2 regions of the Streptomyces sp. NPDC057654 genome follow, and region 1 is predicted to be linked to the other one. Evidence: riboswitches for the same ligand, from Rfam matches in the RefSeq annotation. Region 1 holds a riboswitch; the other holds the start of a gene.
What was found. Region 1 has a riboswitch for cobalamin ahead of ACFU99_RS27395 (CoA-acylating methylmalonate-semialdehyde dehydrogenase). Riboswitches for the same ligand answer to the same signal wherever they lie in the genome.
Positions count from the first base shown of each region.

Region 2: linked by a shared signal. The riboswitch ahead of ACFU99_RS16880 (HoxN/HupN/NixA family nickel/cobalt transporter) and the one ahead of ACFU99_RS27395 (CoA-acylating methylmalonate-semialdehyde dehydrogenase) in region 1 are both predicted to bind cobalamin.

Region 1 is NZ_JBHVHQ010000449.1:220-6,404, reverse strand. It holds partial or broken gene ACFU99_RS27400 (5-methyltetrahydropteroyltriglutamate--homocysteine S-methyltransferase) at 1-808, opposite strand, end outside; cobalamin riboswitch at 968-1,186, opposite strand; cobalamin riboswitch at 1,293-1,478, shown strand; gene ACFU99_RS27395 (CoA-acylating methylmalonate-semialdehyde dehydrogenase) at 1,718-3,217, shown strand; gene ACFU99_RS27390 (acyl-CoA dehydrogenase family protein) at 3,223-4,371, shown strand; gene ACFU99_RS27385 (enoyl-CoA hydratase/isomerase family protein) at 4,368-5,432, shown strand; gene mmsB (3-hydroxyisobutyrate dehydrogenase) at 5,429-6,185, shown strand, end outside.
Region 2 is NZ_JBHVHQ010000190.1:6,408-11,688, reverse strand. It holds gene ACFU99_RS16880 (HoxN/HupN/NixA family nickel/cobalt transporter) at 28-1,203, opposite strand; cobalamin riboswitch at 1,201-1,427, opposite strand; gene ACFU99_RS16875 (FAD-dependent monooxygenase) at 1,466-2,713, opposite strand; gene ACFU99_RS16870 (sugar-binding domain-containing protein) at 2,921-5,281, shown strand, end outside.

The DNA.
Region 1 (6,185 bases):
CGTCCACCGGGGCCTTGGCGAGGACGGGCAGCGCGTCGCCGAGCCGGTCGAAGTAGGAGGCGACGAGGAGCTTCGGCCGCTCGGTGAGGGCGCCCAGGTCGCGGTAGGCGCGGGCGGCGGCGTTCAGTTCGGCCGGGGTGCGGTCCTGGACGAGGGCGGGCTCGTCCAGCTGCACCCACTCGGCGCCCGCCGCGCGCAGGTCGGCGAGGATCTCCGCGTACACGGGGAGCAGCCGGTCGAGGAGGGTGAGCGGTTCGAAGTCGGCGGCGACGCCGGGGGCGGGCTTGGCCAGCAGGAGATAGGTGACGGGGCCGACGAGGACGGGCCGCGCGGTGTGGCCGAGCGTACGGGCCTCGGTCAGCTCGGCGGCCTGTTTGGCGGAGTCGGCGGCGAAGACCGTGTCCGGACCCAGCTCCGGCACCAGGTAGTGGTAGTTGGTGTCGAACCACTTGGTCATCTCAAGGGGTGCCACGTCCTGGTTGCCGCGCGCCATGGCGAAGTAGCCGTCGAGCGGGTCGGCGTCGACGGCGGCGCGGTGCCGGGCCGGGATGGCGCCGACCATGACACTGGTGTCCAGGACGTGGTCGTAGTACGAGAAGTCGCCGGTCGGCACCTCGTGGACGCCGGCGTCGGCCAACTGCCGCCAGTTCGCGCGGCGCAGGCCGGCCGCGGTCTCCCGGAGGGCGTCGGCGGTGACGCGGCCCTTCCAGTAGCCCTCGACGGCCTTCTTCAGTTCGCGGTTCGCGCCCTGGCGGGGGTAGCCATACACGGTGGCCCGTGCTGCCGCGGCTGCGGACTTCGCTGTCACGGAAATCTCCTTCGCGAGAAACTCCTTGAGATCCCGGCGGCGGGACGCGGACGCGAAGGGTGACGGACCAGGCCGGTGTCCGCGCGTCAGCCGCGCGGTGTCCCGCCTGATATGCACGCCGACCCGCCCACGAGGCCACCGGGATTTCCGTACGCCATCGGTCGCGTACGGGCAACGGGCAGGTCTTCGGACTCGCGGGCACATCTGCCGGGGCAGATTCCTACTGGCCGTCGCTTCCCGGACCCATGGCCGGATCCAGTGCGTATGACGGCGGTCGTTCCCGCTCACCGCTGCGGGGCAGTCCCGGATTCCCACCGGGTTCCCTCTTGCGACGCGCCTGCCTGGGGGGCAGGGCGAACCAGCTGCACGGGTCAGCCTAGAGGCCAGGGGGTTTTCTGGGCACCGCTGTTCACATCCCGGAACGTGATGTGGGACACGGGGCGTGCCGGGGAGCGGTCGCCGGAGGGGGTGGACTTACTAGGACGTCCAACTATATCTTCGGGGCACAAGGTCCGCGGTGCGGGGAAGCCGGTGTGAATCCGGCACGGTCCCGCCACTGTGACCGGGGAGTGTGCTGCCATCCACACGTCACTGGCGAGGTCTGCCGGGAAGACGGGCGGCGCGCGGGGATCCGGGAGTCAGGATACCGGCCGCGGGATGTTCCGTGTTGTCCACGAGGATGGAGCAGACACGCATGGCACCGGTCCGTACCCACGACCCTGGTGACCCGGCGGAGCGCGACCGGCCCACCCCGCGCTCGTAGACCCTCGCGCCCCGGCGGCCTTCGACGTCCGTCCGGCGGCCCGGCGTTCACTGTCCCGCGGCCCGCCGCGGCGGCGCACCCACCCGTGCGCCCGCCGCCGCGGCCCCGCGCCGTCCCCGGATCTCCCCTGACGAGAGCAGGCACCCATGGTCCGCGAACTCACGCACTTCATCGGCGGCAAGCACACCGCCGGCACGTCCGGCCTCCACGGCGACGTGTACGACCCCAACACCGGTACGGTCCAGGCCCGCGTCCCCCTCGCGGGCCGCGCCGACACCGAGGCGGCCATCGCCGACGCGCTCACCGCACAGCGGGAGTGGGGCGAGTGGAACCCGCAGCGCCGCGCCCGCGTCCTGCTGCGCTTCCTCCAGCTCGTCGAGGGCGAGCGCGACTCCCTCGCCCGGCTGCTGTCGTCCGAGCACGGCAAGACCGTGGCCGACGCGCACGGCGACATCCAGCGCGGCCTCGAAGTCGTCGAGTTCGCCGCGGGCATCCCGCACCTCCTCAAGGGCGAGTTCACGGACAACGCCGGCACGGGCATCGACGTCCACTCGCTGCGCGCCCCCATCGGCGTGACCGCCGGGATCACCCCCTTCAACTTCCCCGCGATGATCCCGCTGTGGAAGGCAGCACCAGCCCTGGCCTGCGGAAACGCGTTCATCCTCAAGCCGTCCGAGCGCGACCCGTCGGTACCGCTGCGGCTGGCCGAACTGTTCCTGGAGGCGGGCCTGCCGCCCGGCGTCCTGAACGTCGTCAACGGCGGCAAGGAAGCCGTCGACACCCTCCTGGAGGACCCGCGGGTCGGCGCGCTCGGCTTCGTCGGATCCACCCCGATCGCCGCGCACATTTACGCCACCGCCGCCGCCCACGGCAAGCGCGCCCAGTGCTTCGGCGGCGCCAAGAACCACATGATCGTGATGCCGGACGCCGACCTCGACCAGGTGGTCGACGCGCTCATCGGCGCCGGATACGGGTCCGCGGGCGAGCGGTGCATGGCGATCTCGGTGGCCGTGCCCGTCGGCGAGGAGACGGCCGACCGGCTGGTCGCGGCCCTCAAGGAACGCGTCGGCACGCTCCGCATCGGCCGCAGCGACGACCCGGAAGCCGACTTCGGACCCCTGGTGAGCCGGGACGCGTTCGACCGGGTCCGCCGCTATGTCGACATCGGCGTGAACGAGGGCGCCGAACTCGTCGCCGACGGCCGGGGCTTCACCCTGCCCGGCCACGAGAACGGGTTCTTCGCGGGCGCGTCCCTCTTCGACCGGGTCACCCCGCGGATGCGGATCTACCGTGAGGAGATCTTCGGCCCCGTCCTGTGCGTCGTGCGCGCCGCCGACTACGAGGAGGCCCTGCGGCTGCCCAGCGAGCACCCGTACGGCAACGGCGTCGCCATCTTCACCCGGGACGGCGACACCGCCCGCGACTTCACCCGCCGCGTGAACACCGGCATGATCGGCGTCAACGTGCCCATCCCGGTCCCCGTCGCCTACCACACCTTCGGCGGCTGGAAGCGGTCCGGTTTCGGCGACCTGGGCCAGCACGGCCCCGACGCCATCCGCTTCTACACCCGCACCAAGACCGTCACCTCGCGCTGGCCCTCGGGCGCCAAGGAAGGCGCGAGCTTCACCCTCCCCACCATGGGATGAGCGCCATGACCGCGACCCTGCTCACCGAAGACCAACAGGCCCTCGTCGAAGCCACCCTGGACTTCGCGGAGGACCACCTCGCGCCCCGCGCCGTCCAGTGGGACCAGGACAAGCACTTCCCGCTCGACGTGCTGCGCAAGGCCGCCGGACTCGGACTCGGCGGCATCTACGTACGGGAGAACGCGGGCGGCAGCGGCCTCAGCCGCGCCGACGGCGTCCTCATCCTCGAAGCCCTCGCCTCCGGCTGCCCGTCCATCGCCGGGTACGTCTCCATCCACAACATGGTCGCCTGGATGATCGACCGCCACGGCGACGCGCAGCAGCGCGCGCGGTGGCTGCCCCGCCTCTGCGCCATGGACGACCTCGGCAGCTACTGCCTCACCGAGCCGGGCGCCGGATCGGACGCCGGGGCCCTGCGCACCCGGGCCGTCCGCGACGGCGACTGCTACGTACTCGACGGAGTGAAGCAGTTCATCTCCGGCGCGGGAGCGGCCCAGGTGTACATCGTCATGGCCCGCACCGACGGGGACGGCCCCCGCGGCATCTCCGCCTTCGTCGTCGAACGGGACGACCCCGGCCTCTCCTTCGGGCCCAACGAGAAGAAGATGGGCTGGAACGCCCAGCCCACCCGCCAAGTCGTCCTGGACGGCGTCCGCATCCCCGCCGACCGGCTGCTGGGACGGCCGGGGAACGGCTTCCGCATCGCCATGAGCGGCCTCGACGGCGGCCGGCTCGGCATCGCGGCCTGCTCCCTCGGCGGCGCGCGCAGCGCCCTCAACAAGAGCCTCGGGCATCTCGCCGACCGCCAGGCGTTCGGCTCCCGGCTGCTCGACGCGCAGGCCCTCCAGTTCCGCCTCGCCGACATGGCCACCGAACTCACCGCCGCCCGCGCCCTGGTCCACCAGGCCGCCCAGGTCCTGGACCGCGGCGATCCCGCCGCGCCGCAGCTGTGCGCGATGGCCAAGCGCTTCGCCACCGACACCGGCTACTCCGTCGCCGACCGCTCCCTCCAACTGCACGGCGGCTACGGCTACCTCACCGAATACGGCATCGAGAAGATCGTCCGCGACCTCCGCGTCCACCAGATCCTGGAAGGAACCAACGAGATCATGCGCGTCATCGTGGCCCGCGGCCTGACGGAGGCGTTCCGGTGACCGCCGACGAGCCCGTACTGCTCCGTACCGAAGGCCGCGCCGCCTACCTCACCCTCAACCGGCCCGGCGCCCTCAACGCCCTCACCCACGACATGGTCCGGCGCATCGATACGGCGCTCACCGGCTGGGCGAGTGACCCGGCCGTGCAGACCGTGATCATCACCGGCGCGGGGGAGCGCGGCCTGTGCGCGGGCGGCGACATCCGCTCCATCCACGAGGACGCCCGCGCCGGAGGCACCGCCTCCGCCGCCTTCTGGCGCGACGAGTACCGGCTCAACGCCCGTATCGCCTGCTACCCCAAGCCATACGTCGCCGTGATGGACGGCATCGTCATGGGCGGCGGCGTCGGCGTCTCCGCCCACGGCAGCGTCCGCATCGTCACCGAACGCTCCCGCGTCGCCATGCCCGAGACCGGCATCGGCTTCATACCCGACGTCGGCGGCACCTACCTGCTGGCCCTCACCGAAGGCGGACTCGGCACCCACCTGGCGCTCACCGGCGCGCACATCGGCGCGGAAGACGCCCTGCTGTGCGGCCTCGCCGACCACTTCGTCCCGCACGACGACCTGCCCCGGCTGCTCGGCGACCTCGCCACGCGGCCGGTCTGGGACGCGCTCCAGTCGTACGTACGACAGCCCCCGCCCGGCGAACTCAGCGGCCACCGCGACTGGATCGACGCCTGCTACGCCGCCGACACCATGGAGGAGATCACCGCCCGGCTGCGCGGCCACGGGGCACGCGCCGCCGCCGAGGCCGCCGACACCCTGGCGACCAAGTCGCCCACCGCCCTCAAGGTCACGCTCGCCGCCCTGCGCGCCGCGCCCCGCCTCGGCCCGCTGGAATGCGTGCTGGAGCAGGAGTACCGGATCTCCTGCGCCGCGCTCGCCTCGCACGACCTGGTCGAGGGCATCCGCGCGCAGGTCGTCGACAAGGACCGCAGCCCGCGCTGGGCGCCCGCCGCCCTCGCCGACGTCACCGACGCCGACGTGGCCCGCTACTTCGCCCCGCCCGCCGGCGGCGAACTCCACCTGACCGCAACCCCGCAGGAGGTGCCGTGGTGAACGGCAAGCACACGATCGGCTTCATCGGCCTCGGCCACATGGGCGGCCCCATGGCCGCGAACCTCGCCAAGGCCGGCCACCGGGTCCTCGGCTACGACCTGATGCCCGGCCTGCTCACCGCCGCCGCCGGAACCGGCGTCGAGACGGTCGCGTCGGCGGCGGACGCCGCGGCGACCGCGGACGTGGTGATCACCATGCTGCCCGCGGGCCGCCACGTCCTCGGCCTCTACCAGGCCGAGGACCTGCTCGCCGCCGCCCGGCCGGGCACGCTGTTCATCGACTGCTCCACCATCGACGTGGCCGACGCGCGCACCGCCCACGAGGCCGCGGCCGCCGCCGGGGCGCGCTCCCTGGACGCCCCCGTCTCCGGGGGAGTGGTCGGCGCGGAGGCCGGCACGCTCACCTTCATGGCGGGCGGCGGCGAGGCGGAGTTCGCCGAGGCCGAACCCCTCCTCGCGATCATGGGGAAGAAGGCCGTGCACTGCGGCGGACCGGGCGCCGGACAGGCCGCGAAGATCTGCAACAACATGATCCTCGGCATATCGATGATCGCGGTGAGCGAGGCGTTCGTACTCGGCGAGAGCCTGGGCCTGTCCCACCAGGCCCTCTACGACGTCGCCTCCACCGCGTCCGGCCAGTGCTGGGCCCTGTCCGTCAACTGCCCGGTGCCGGGGCCCGTCCCCGGCAGCCCGGCCAACCAGGACTACCGGCCCGGCTTCGCCGCCCCGCTCATGGCCAAGGACCTGGGCCTGG
Region 2 (5,281 bases), on a different contig from region 1:
CCCCCTCGTCACCATCCGTCGGCCGGGTCAGCCCTCCGGCGCCGTCCGGGCCGCCCAGCGCTGCTCGACCTTCCCGAACCGCCAGTACGCGAGGGCCATCGCCCAGACCACCACGAAGAGCCCGACGATGACGAAGCCGACGTTGTCGAGGTCGAGTCCGGAGATCCAGCCGGTGACCGCGTCGTCCATGGCCAGCTTCTCGCGCAGGACGCTCACCAGCTCGATCGTGCCGATGAGGAAGGCCACGGCGATCGACAGGCCGGTGATGGTGAGGTTGTAGTAGACCTTGCGGACCGGGTTGGAGAACGCCCACTGGTACGTGAAGTTCATGAACGTGCCGTCGAGCGTGTCGAAGAGGCTCATCCCCGCCGCGAAGAGCAGCGGCAGGCACATGATGGCGTACCAGGGCAGCCCGGCCGCGGCGCCGCTGCCCGCCATCACCATCAGCGTGACCTCGGTCGCGGTGTCGAAGCCGAGTCCGAAGAGGAAGCCGAGCGGATACATCTGGCCGGGGCGGGTGATGGAGCGGGTGAACCGGCCGAGCACCCGGTTCATGAAGCCGCGCGAGTCCAGGTGCTCCTCCAGCTCGGCCTCGTCGAAGCGGCCCGCGCGCATGGAGCGGAAGACCTTCCAGATGCCCGCGAGGGCCACCAGGTTGAGCGCGGCGATGAGGTAGAGGAAGGTCCCGGAGACGGTCGTGCCGACGACGCCGAGCGTCTGGTGGGCGGCGGAGTCCTCGTTGATCAGCGTGCCGGCGAGGTGGGCGCCGCCCGCGACGAGCGCGGCCATGGCGACCACGACGCTGGAGTGGCCGAGGGCGAACCAGAAGCCGACGGAGACCGGACGCTTGCCGTCGGCCATCAGCTTGCGGGTGGTGTTGTCGATGGCGGCGATGTGGTCGGCGTCGAAGGCGTGCCGCATGCCGAGGGTGTAGGCGGTGATGCCGAGGCCGACGCCGAAGACCTGCGAGCCGACCGTGTAGTGGCTGGGCACGACGAGCAGGAAGAGCACGCCGAAGGCGACGACGTGCAGCGCGGCTATGACGGCCAGCAGGCCGGCGGTGCGCAGGGTGTCCTGCCGCTGCCAGCGGAACGCGGGCGCGGCGGCCGGGGAGCCGGGGCCGGCGGGGGAATCGGGGGAACCAGTGGGGGTATCGGTGGGCAGGGCCATCCGTAAGTCACGCTCCAGCACCTCGTGGATCATTTCGTGAGATGCCGTGGCCGGTCTCCTGGCTTACGGGTTCAGCTCGCGCTGTTCTCCTCCCTGCCTTCCCGGCCGCAGGCTGCGGCCAGTGGCTCCGTACGCCCGCCGAAGCGCGTACGGAACGGGCTGAGGACCCCCCGATCACAGTGGCGAGGGCCGCTCCGGAATAGGGCCACAAGGACCCCTCACCGGTCTTCCCGAACACCACGGCCCGGCTACTTTAACGGTTTCGGCGGCTCTGACCAGTGGTGAACGGATGTGATCATCCACCCAGGGCATGGCCGCCGAACCCCTTCTCGCCCTCCGAGGCCGCGCGCCACCACTCCTCGGTGGACCGCTGGTCCATGGCCGCCCAGTCGGGTACGGACAGCACCTGCGCCCGGCCGAGCCGCCTGCCGAGCTCCAGCACCGCGCGGCCGATCGGCGCGCGCTCGGCGTCGTACGCGGCCAGCCCCGCGTCGCAGTCCTCTGCGGAGCGCAGGGCGCGCTCCAGCACCGTGGCGTCCTGGAGCGCCTTGACCGCGCCGCTGCCGGTGTGCGGGCGGGCGATGGCGGCGGAGTCCCCGAGGAGGACGAGCCGGCCCTTGGCGAAGTGCGGCACGGCGAGGTCGAAGATGGGCTGCACCAGGGTGTCCCGCGGGCGGGTGCGCTCGATGACCTCCCGCCAGTACGGCGGGAAGTGACGTGCCACCACCTTTTCCTGATGCTCCATCAACTCTGCCGTCACCGTGCGCGGCGGCGGTACGGTCGGGTCGTCGAGCCGCAGGCCCGGTACGTCCGGGGGCACCGCGTAGAACACCCAGTTGACGGAGGCGCCGCGGCCGTACGGGCCCGGAATGCGGTACGCGATCATGTGGCCCTCGGGGAACGCGACGGTGGCGGCGTCCTGTTCGGCCCAGGTCTCGCGGGGGCCCGGCAGCCGCTCGGCGGGCAGCGAGCCGCGCCAGGCGAGGTACCCGGCGTACCGGGGCGCGATGTCGGGGTACATCGCGGCCCGTACGACCGAGCGGTAACCGTCCGCGCCGATCACGAGGTCGAACCGCTCCTCGGCACCGCCCGCGAGGCGCAGCACCGCGCCGCGCGGCCCCGGACCGCGCGGCCCCGGACCGCGACCGGCGTCCGGGGTCACGGATTCGACGGCGGCGCCGGAGTGGTAGGCGACCTTCTCGGGGACGCGGGCGCGCAACTCCGTCCACAGAGAACCCCAGTTGTAGGAGCGGAACGGGAAGGGCAGCACCCCGAACTCCCGGCCGCCGCGCGCGTCCGTGTCGCCGAGCAGCCAGACGCGCCGGGCGAGCCGCACCCAGGGCATGCGGGCGTCGACGTATCCGGCCGCTTCCAGTTCGGCGTACCGGTCCTGCTGGATGGCGAGCCCCACGCCCCGGTCCTGGAGCCGCCGGGCGGCCCGTTCGTACACCACGACTTCCGCGGCCCCGGCCCGTACGGCGGCCAGCGCCGCGGCACAGCCGGCGATGCTGCCGCCCACGACGGCCACTCGTCCTCCGCGCACAGCGTCCCCTCACCCAGTCATCCGGCCGGACTCCGTCCAGGTCATTGACATGAACGTTACGAGTCCTTAGCGTCCTGCCCCACCCAATAGGAAGGTTTCTTAACTTTCTTAACTTCCATTTGTGAAAGGTGAATTGAACCGCCTGAGCCGCTTCCGCCACTCCCCGCGCCGACTCATGTCGCCTCAGCCGTCCGAGAGGTACCCCCTGTGTCCCTCCGCCCCGTCGCGCCCATCGCCGTCACCGGCCTGCTGCTGAGCCTCGCCCTTCCCGCCGTCGCCCTCCCCGCGCGCGCCACCGCCCCCCAGCCGCGCCCCGCCGCCCCGCCGAGCGCCCCCGTCACGCGGGCCGCGCCGGAAGCGGGGGCCGCGACGCCGCTCTCGGGGTTCGCGATCCAGTCCTCGGCCGACGTCGCCGACAGCGCCGAGACCGTCTCCACCCCCGGTTACGACACCAGGGGCTGGCATCCGGCGGCCGCCCGCTCCACCGTGCTCGCCGCGCTGCTCGCCGACGGCACGTACCCCGACGATCCCTTCTACTCCACCAACATGAAGAAGATCCCCGCGAAGGACTTCTCCGTCCCCTGGTGGTACCGATCGGATTTTACCGTCGCGAACTCCGCCGACGCCTCGGCGCGCACGTATCTCGACTTCAGCGGCGTGCTCTCGGCGGCCGACGTCTATGTGAACGGCAAGCGCGTCGCGGGCGCGGACCAGGTCGCCGGCGCGTACACCCGGCATGAGCTCGATGTCACGCCGCTGATCCGAAAGGGCGTCAACTCCGTTGCGCTGAAGGTCCGTCCCAACGATCCGAACAAGCACCTGACGATGGGCTGGGTCGACTGGCAGCAGCCGCCGCCCGACGCGAACATGGGTCTGGTCCGCGATGTCCTGGTGCGCCGGGGCGGGCCCGTCGCGCTGCGCGACGCGCATGTGACGACCGGTCTCGCGCTGCCCGCCATGGACTGGGCCGACCTCACCGTCAAGGCCGCCGCGCGCAATGAGACGGCCGCCCCGGTGACCGCGACCGTCTCCGGCGCCATCGGGCCGGTCCGGTTCAGCAAGCGCGTGCGACTGGCCGCGCACGAGAGCAGGACGGTCTCCTTCGGCCCCGCCGACACCCCCGGGCTGCGGCTGTCCCATCCGAAGGTGTGGTGGCCGGCCGGGATGGGCGGTCAGCCGCTGTACGGGCTCGACCTCACCGCGAGCGTGGACGGCAGGGCCTCCGACACGGCGCACGACGAGTTCGGCGTCCGCGACGTCAAGGCCCCGCTCGACCCGTCTGGGGCGCGCCGGTACTCCGTCAACGGGCGGCCGCTGCTCATCAAGGGCGGCGGCTGGCTCTCGGACATCTTCCTGCGCTGGGACCGCCGCTATGTGGCGGACCGGCTGGAGTACGTACGCGACCTCGGCCTCAACACCGTACGGCTGGAAGGTCATATCGAGCCGGACGAGTTCTTCGCGCTGACCGACCGGATGGGCATCCTGGTGCTCCCCGGCTGGGAGTGCTGCGACAAGTGGGAGGGCGACAACAACGGCGACGAGTCCGGCGAGAAGTGGACCGAGGCCGACCACCCCATAGCCAAGGCGTCCATGGCCGCCGAGGCCGCCCGGCTCCGCGGCCACCCGAGCGTGATCTCCTTCCTCATCGGCTCCGACTTCGCGCCCGGCGCGCGCACCGAGCGGGACTATCTCGACGCCCTGAAGGCGGCGGACTGGCCCAATCCCGTCGTCTCCTCCGCCTCCAAGCGGTCCTCGCCCGTCCTGGGCGCGTCCGGCCTGAAGATGACCGGCCCCTACGACTGGGTCCCGCCGGACTACTGGTACGCCAAGCGGGAGGGCGGCGCCACGGGCTTCAACTCCGAGACGAGCGCCGGTCCGTCCATCCCCACCCTCGACACCCTCAAGCGGATGCTGTCCCCCGCCGAGCTGCGCACGCTCTGGAAGGACCCGTCCGCGCGGCAGTACCACCGCTCGCCGTCGCACACGTTCGGCGATCTCAAGCTGTACGGGAACGCGCTCGCCGGCCGCTACGGCGCGCCCAAGAGCCTCGACGACTACGTCCGCAAGGCACAGCTCGCCCAGTACGAGGCGGTGCGGGCCGAGTTCGAGGCGTACGGGCGCAACGCGAGCGACACGTCCAAGCCGTCGACGGGTCTCATCTACTGGCTGCTCAACAGCGGCTGGACGTCGCTGCACTGGCAGCTGTTCGACCGCTATCTGGACCAGGGCGGCGCGTACTTCGGCGCGAAGAAGGCCGGGGAGCCGCTGCACATCCAGTACTCCTACGACGACCGGTCTGTGGTCGTGGTCAACCAGCGCCGCGCCGCCGCGAGCGGGCTCACGGCGCGCGTGAGCCTGTACACCCCCGACGGGCGGCGGAAGCTGGCGCGCGAGGCCGCGGTGACCGCGCCCGGCGACGGCGGCAAGGCCACCGCGCTGAAGCTCCCGGCACGGGTGCCGGGGATCGAGGGGACCTATCTCGCCAAGCTCCAGCTCACCGACGCGAAGGGCAAGGAGGTCAGCCGCAACGTGTACTGGCTCTCCACGAAGCCGGACGTCCTCGACTGG